2 linked regions of the Celeribacter indicus genome follow. Each later gene encodes a partner of the first gene's protein in a complex. Links are inferred from orthologs where the notes say so. Each region holds a gene or a part of one and is shown on either strand. Other genes may lie near its edges.

Region 1 (3,056 bases):
TACGATCCCTCCGAATATTGGGAGCCGATCCACGCCAGGGACGGCCGCATCATCCTCGACCCCGGCGCCTTCTACATCCTAGTGAGCCGCGAGGCGGTGCATATCCCGCCCGACTATGCCGCCGAAATGGCGCCCTATCTTGCGATGGTGGGGGAGTTCCGCGTGCATTACGCGGGATTCTTCGATCCGGGATTCGGTCATGCGAACGCCGGCGGAGCCGGATCGCGCGGGGTGCTCGAAGTGCGGTGCCACGAGGCGCCCTTCGTGCTCGAGCACGGGCAGATCGTCGGACGGCTGGTCTACGAGCGGATGGAAACGCGGCCGGAACGGCTCTACGGCGCCGATCTCGCCTCCAACTATCAGGGACAGGGCCTCAAGCTCTCGAAGCACTTCCGCGCCTGAGCGCGCGGTCTGCGGAGGCTCCGACGGTCAGAAGCGGCCGATGCGGCGCGACAGCCGCGCGACCTTCTTCGCACGCTTGGCCGTGTCGCCCGCGCCGGCCTTGGTGTCGCCCGACGCCTCGCTCCCGCCGCCTCCGCGCCTTTCCCAGGCCTTGCCGCCCATGTCGATGCCCTTGTTCACCCCCATGTTGACGAGGCGGCGCATCACCTGGCGCACAACCATGTTGATCACTCTGTCAATATTCATCGCTCCGGTCCTTTTCCTTGCACGTCGGGCCCGCCTGCCCGACCGGCCTCTCTCCCTAGCTAGTATGCACCGCCCGCCGATCCAAGGTGCGGCGCTCAGCTTTCGTCCTCGAACAGGTCCTCCTGCCCCTCGTCCTCTTCGGCACCGTCCTCTCCGAGCCCCGGCATCGGGCGGCTTTCGAGAAGGCCGGCGGCGCGCAATTCCCTCACACCCGGAAGGTCGCGCGCGCTCTCGAGCCCGAAATGGTCGAGGAAGGCGGGCGTCACCACGTAGGTCACCGGACGCCCCGGCGACATCCGGCGGCGGCCGAAGCGGATCCATTCGAGCTCCATGAGCTGATCGAGCGTCCCCTTCGAGACGGAGACGCCCCGGATCTCCTCGATCTCCGCACGGGTGCAGGGCTGATGATAGGCGATGATCGCAAGCGTCTCGGTCGCCGCGCGGCTCAGCTTGCGGGTCTCCACCGTCTCCTTCTGCATGAGAAAGCCGAGATCGGGCGCGGTGCGGATCGCCCAGGCCTCGCCCACACGGACGACGCGCACGCCGCGCCCCTCATAGCGCTTCTGCAACAGCTCGAGCGCCACCTTCGGATCGCAGCCATGCGGCATCCGCGCGGCGAGGTCGGCCACGCTCACCGGATCTGCGGAGGCAAAGAGCACGGCCTCCACCATGCGCTCCTGCTCGGCCAGCGGCGGCGCGCCGAAGAGGCTCTCTCCGATCTCCGGGGCCTCCGCCCCGTCCATGGGCTCTGTCTCGGGCTCACTCATCGGCTCTCCTTGCCTTGATCTCGATGGGCGCGAAGGTGTCGCCCTGCCGGATCACGATCTTACCCTGTTTCGCAAGCTCGAGCGAGGCGGCAAAGGTCGCCGCGGTCGCCGAGCGCCGTTTCTTCGGGTCGAGTTCCCAGCCCTCGGGCAGGTAGCTCGACAGATCCGCCCAGTCGATCGCATAGGGGATCAGGTGGCGCAGCCGGTCGAGCGCCTGTTCCATCGACAGGATCGCCTCCCGGTCCATGACGAAGGGGCGGAACTCGTCCTTGGTGCGCACGCGGGCATAGCCCTGCATCAGGTCGAGAAGGCTTGCGGTATAGCTCACGCTGCGGATGCGTGCGACCTCCTCGGGCAGACCGCGCACGAAGAAGTCGCGCCCCTTCTGATCGCGCGCCATGAGCTTCGCGGCGGCCTCCCGCATCGCCTCGAGCCGCTGGAGCTGAAAGGCGAGATGGGCCGCGAGCTCCTCGCCCGAGGGCCCCTCGTCCGCCGGATCGGGCGGCAGCAGCAGGCGCGATTTCAGAAAGGCAAGCCAGGCGGCCATCACCAGATAGTCGGCGGCGAGCTCGATGCGCAGTTCCTTGGCCTTCTCCACGAAGGCGAGATATTGCCGCGCGAGATGCAGGACGGAAATCCGGCGCAGATCGACCTTCTGCGTGCGCGAAAGCTGCAACAGCAGATCGAGCGGCCCCTCGAACCCGTCGACGTCGACGATCAGGGCCTCGGCCGCAAGCCGGTCCTCGACGCTCAGGATATCCGCGATGTCGAACTGGTCCTGCTCGGCCATGGGCCCCTCTGCCTATCCCAGGAGGTGTCGAAATTCCGCCTCGAGCGCGGCGATGTCAACAGGGCGATATCCCGGCCGGCTGTCTGCCGCACGATCCGCACGGGCCTGGGCCGCCGCATCCATCTCGCCGAGCGCCGCGATCGTCTCCATCTCCCGCAGATCGCCGTTGCAATGCAGCACGAGATCGCAGCCCGCCGCAAGCGCCGCGGTACCCCGGTCGGCCACGCTGCCCGCGAGCGCCTCCATCGAGATGTCATCGGTCATCAGCAGCCCGTCGAAGCCGATCTCCTCGCGGATCACCCGGATCGCCTCCGGGCTCTGCGTCGCGGGACGGTCGGGGTCGAGCGCCTCCATGACGATATGGGCGGACATGCCCATGGAAAGATCGCGCAGCGCCCGGAAGGGGGCGAAATCCGTCTCGAGATCGGCGCGCGAGGCGCTGACCCGCGGCAATGCCCTGTGGCTGTCGAGCGTGCCGCGCCCGTGGCCCGGCAGGTGTTTCATCACCGGGGCCACACCGCCGTCCGCCAGTCCCTCGACCAGCGCGCGTCCCATTCGTGCGACCGTCTCAGCATCCTCGGAAAAACAGCGGTTGCGCAGGAAGGGATGGGTCTCCGCCCGCGCCACGTCGAGACCGGGCACGCAGTTCACGTCGATGCCCGCGCCATGGAGATCCTCGGCCAGGAGCCGCCCGCGCAGCCACATGGCGCGCGCCGGATCTCGGGCGCGTTCGCATTGCTCCATCGGCGGGAGGAATTCGCGCCAGTGCGGCGCCCGCAGCCGCTGGACCCGTCCGCCCTCCTGGTCGATCAGAACCGGCGCCTCCCGCCCGACAGCCTCGCGCAGCGCGC
Region 2 (4,360 bases), 2.1 Mb from region 1 along the record:
CGGAGGAAACCCGCGACTGCGTCGAGGTGCACCGGATCAATCCGGTGTTTCCGCCGCCCTCCCGGCGCCTCGTGCTGATCGAGATGGAAACCGCGGTGGTACAGGTGACGGGATGCCGTCTCGAGCGTGGTAGCTTCGTCGGCGATCAGGCCATCACGAAGGGGCGGCTCGATTGCACCGGGAGCGAGGGCGCGCCGCGCTGGGTCGAAGGCACCTGCAAGACGAGGCCGTGGGGCCGCTGGTCGCGCTGAGGGCCTGCAACGGCGGAAGGGTGCCGGCGGTGCCGCGACCCGCGCTTGCCATGTGCTGAGTTTCGGGGCATTGGCTGGGAAAAGCGCGAGAGGTCTTTGCGATGGATTATTCGAAAATGGGCGGCGCAAAGTCACCCTCCCCGGCGCCGAAACACGGCGCGCACAAGCGGCAGCAGCCGAAAGGCAAACAGGCGCCGAAGGCGGAGCTTCTGGCCCGGATGAAGGCGGCTGCGGAGAAGTCGAAGGCAAAGTGACGGGGCAGGGCGGGAAGGAACCGCGCCGCTGCCCGCGACGTCACCCTCTTCACGGAGGCGGATTCGCAATATTTTGGGGATAACTCCGCCGGTTTTCCCATATCTCGCGGTGTTCCCGTTGACACGCGCCGGCCGGTCCCGGACAGTTTTCGGATCCACGCTGAATCATCCGGAGGCCCCTCCTTGCGTTTCACCCGTCTGCGTCTCAACGGCTTCAAGAGCTTCGTCGACCCGACCGATCTCGTGATCGCGGACGGGCTGACCGGGGTCGTCGGGCCGAACGGCTGCGGGAAATCGAACCTGCTCGAGGCGCTGCGCTGGGTGATGGGGGAGAACCGGCCGAAGGCGATGCGCGGCGCGGGGATGGAGGATGTGATCTTCGCGGGTGCCGCCTCCCGGCCTGCGCGCAACTTCGCCGAGGTGGCGCTCACGATCGATAATTCCGAACGGCTCGCTCCCGCCGGATTCAACGATCAGGACAGTCTCGAAATCATCCGCCGCATCACCCGTGACGCGGGGTCGGCCTATCGTGTCAACACGAAGGACGTGCGTGCGCGCGACGTCTCGATGCTCTTCGCGGACGCCTCGACCGGGGCGCATTCGCCCGCCCTCGTGCGGCAGGGGCAGATTTCCGAACTCATCAACGCGAAGCCCACGGCGCGCCGCCGCGTGCTCGAGGAGGCCGCCGGGATCTCCGGGCTTTACCAGCGGCGGCACGAGGCCGAGCTGAAGCTCAAGGGGACGGAGACGAATCTGGCGCGCGTGGACGATGTCGTCGAACAGCTCGCAGGCCAGCTCGCCTCTCTCGCGCGTCAGGCCCGTCAGGCCGCGCGTTACCGCGAAATCGGCACGGAGTTGCGCCACGCCGAGGGGCTTTTGCACTACCGCCGCTGGCTTGATGCCGATCAGGCGCGACGCGACGCGGAGGAGGTTCTGCGCACCCGGCTCCGGCAGGCGGCGGAGGCGGAGCGGCTGGCACGCGAGGGTGCGAAGCAGCGCGAGGCGCGCGAAAGCGCCCTGCCGCCGCTGCGCGAGGAGGAGGCCATTGCCGCCGCCGTCCTCCAGCGTCTCACCGTCTCCCGCGACCAGCTTGCCGAGGAGGAGACGCGCGCCCGCGAGGCGATCGCCACCCTGACCCGCCGGATCGAACAGCTCGCCGCCGATATGGCACGCGAGGAGCAGTTGAACCGCGACGCGGACGACACCATTGCCCGGCTCGAATGGGAACAGAAGGAACTCGTCAAGGCCTCCGAAGGGCATGGCCAGCGGCTTAGCCAGTCCTCGGCGGAGGCCGCGGAGGCGAGCCAGATCCTCGCGGACCGGGAGACGGCGCTGACGCAGATGACGGAAGACGTCGCCCGCCTCGCCGCGCGACATCAATCCGCGACCCGGCTTGTGGAGGACAATCGCAAATCGCTCGAACGCGCCCGGTCGGAGGCGGATCGGGCGCGGGCGGCGGTCGCTGACGGGGAACAGGCGCTCGGCCGCTCGGCCGAGGCGCTCGACATGGCGGAGGCGGCACAGGAAGAGGCGCAGGCGCGGGCCGAGGAGACGGAGGCCGCGCTGATGGCCGCCGACGATGCCCGGACCGAGGCGCAGACGCGGGAGGCCCAGGCCCGCGCCGCCCGCTCGGAAGCCGAGGGCGAGGTCGGCGCGCTGAAGGCCGAGGTCGCGGCGCTCGCACGCATGCTCGAACGCGACCAGATCGCGGGAACGCAGATCCTCGATCTCGTGCGGGTCAAACCGGGATATGAAAAGGCCTTCGGTGCTGCCCTCTCCGACGATCTGAGACAGCCGAAGATCGAAAGCTACCAGGCCTCCGGCTGGGTTGCGCTGCCCGATTACGAGGACGAGCCGGACCTGCCGATGGGGGTGGAGCCCCTGTCCGAACACGTCGAGGTGCCGCCGGTCCTGTCCCGTCGCATCACGCAGGTCGGGCTGGTGAAGGCCGAGGAGGGGGCGCGGCTTCAGGCCGATCTCGAGTCCGGCCAGCGGCTCGTCTCGCGCGAGGGCGACATGTGGCGTTGGGACGGTTTCCGCGCCGGTGCCGAAGACGCGCCATCCGCCGCGGCACTCAGGCTGCAACAGCTCAACCGTCTCGAAGAACTGAAACAGGATCTCGTGGGTGCGGAGGCGAAGGCGGCGGGCGCGGCCCAGGCGCATGACCATCTCAAGGCGGAACTCCTCCGCCTGACCGAGGAGGATCGCGTCGCGCGCGAGGCCCGGCGCGAGGCGGATCGGGCGCTGTCGGAGGCTGCACGGGCGCTTTCGCGGGCGGAAAACGACCGAACCCTCGCCGAGGGCAAGGTCGAGACCCTGGGCCTTGCCGTGGCACGTCACGAGGACGAGGCACGCGCCTCCGAGCAGCGGCTGCGCGAGGCGGAGACGGCGCTACGCGAATTGCCCGATCTCGATGCCGCGCGGGCGGAGATCGAACAGGTCAAGCTCACGGTGGAGGCGGCGCGGATCACGATGATGACCCGGCGTTCGTCCCATGACGAGATCCGCCGCGAGGGCGAGGCCCGCACCCGCCGGTCGCAGGAGGTGACGAAGGAGCTTTCGGGCTGGCGGCACCGGCTGGAGACGGCAGGCCGGCGGATCGCGGAATTGCGTGAGCGGAAGGAAAGTTCGCAAGAGGATCTCGAGGAGGCGGCCGCCCGGCCGGAGGAGATCGCCGATCAGCGCGAGATGCTGATGGAGCAGATTGCCGCGGCGGAGACTCGGCGCGAGACGGCGGCGGATGCGCTGGCGACGGCGGAAACCGCACTGCGCGACGCGGTGAGCGCCGAGCGGGAGGCGGAGCGTGTGGCTTCCGAGGCGCGCGAGATCCGGGCTGCGGCCGAGGCCCGGCGCGATGCGGCGCGCGAAACCGTCGAGGCGGCGGTCGAGCGCATTCGCGAGGAGCTGGAAACGACACCGGCGCGGCTGCTCACGGAGCTTGACGTGGATCCGGCCACGATCCCTCCGCACGAGACGATCGAGGTGGACGTGAACCGTCTCAGGCGCCTGCGCGACAGTCTCGGCGCGGTGAACCTGCGTGCCGAGGAGGATGCGAAGGAGGTGCGCGAGGAGCACGATACCCTCGTGAAGGAAAAGGAGGATCTGGAAGAGGCGGTGAAGACGCTGCGCTCGGGCATCGCCTCGCTGAACCGGGAGGGGCGCGAACGGCTGCTGACGGCCTTCGAGCAGGTGAACGCGAATTTCACCATGCTTTTTACCCATTTGTTCGGCGGTGGCGACGCAAGGCTCATGATGGTCGAAAGCGACGATCCGCTCGAGGCCGGGCTCGAGATCATGTGCCAGCCGCCGGGCAAGAAGCTTTCGACCCTGTCGCTGCTGTCAGGGGGCGAGCAGACGCTCACGGCGCTTGCGCTGATCTTCGCGGTCTTCATGGCCAATCCCGCACCGATCTGCGTCCTCGACGAGGTCGATGCGCCGCTCGATGATGCGAATGTCACGCGGTTCTGCGACATGCTCGACGAGATGACCCAGCGCACCGATACGCGTTTCCTCGTCATCACCCACCACGCCGTGACCATGGCACGCATGGACAGGCTGTTCGGTGTGACGATGCAGGAACAGGGCGTGAGCCAGCTCGTCTCCGTCGATCTCAAGAAAGCCGAAGCTCTGGTCGCGTGACGTTTCGCGCGATCAGAGCCGGATATTCTGTTCTGGTTTGATCAAAGGCGGGAGAGCAGCGTTGTCGTCGGCCAGGCGTCCGCAGGCATCCCGAGACGGATCTGTTCCTTCTGGACCGCCTCGCGGGTCTTCTCCCCCAGGATTCCGTCGACCCCGCCCACGTCATGCCCCCGCGCCTGGAGTTTCTGCTGGAGCTGTTTCATCTGGGCCCCCGAC

What was found.
Region 2: the proteins of P73_RS13550 (region 1) and smc are in contact, whole or in part, in a crystal structure (PDB 3ZGX), measured with the Bacillus subtilis proteins. The link is inferred for Celeribacter indicus from one-to-one orthologs.

The regions. Positions count from the first base shown.
Region 1 is NZ_CP004393.1:2,678,932-2,681,987, forward strand. What follows is about bases 307-3,056. They hold P73_RS13550 (segregation and condensation protein A), read right to left. Parts: upstream 2,206-3,056; coding sequence 1,408-2,205; downstream 307-1,407. Other genes in these bases: P73_RS13535 (2'-deoxycytidine 5'-triphosphate deaminase), read left to right, coding at 307-402; P73_RS13540 (hypothetical protein), read right to left, coding at 430-648; scpB (SMC-Scp complex subunit ScpB), read right to left, coding at 744-1,415; nagZ (beta-N-acetylhexosaminidase), read right to left, coding at 2,218-3,056. Outside these bases: more of P73_RS13535, read left to right, coding at 1-306. UniProt on the Bacillus subtilis protein: Participates in chromosomal partition during cell division. May act via the formation of a condensin-like complex containing Smc and ScpB that pull DNA away from mid-cell into both cell halves.
Region 2 is NZ_CP004393.1:590,404-594,763, forward strand. What follows is about bases 291-4,344. They hold smc (chromosome segregation protein SMC), read left to right. Parts: upstream 291-688; coding sequence 689-4,144; downstream 4,145-4,344. Other genes in these bases: P73_RS26150 (hypothetical protein), read left to right, coding at 353-505; P73_RS02975 (lytic murein transglycosylase), read right to left, coding at 4,186-4,344. Also shown: P73_RS02965 (hypothetical protein), read left to right, coding at 1-251; more of P73_RS02975, read right to left, coding at 4,345-4,360. UniProt on the Bacillus subtilis protein: Required for chromosome condensation and partitioning.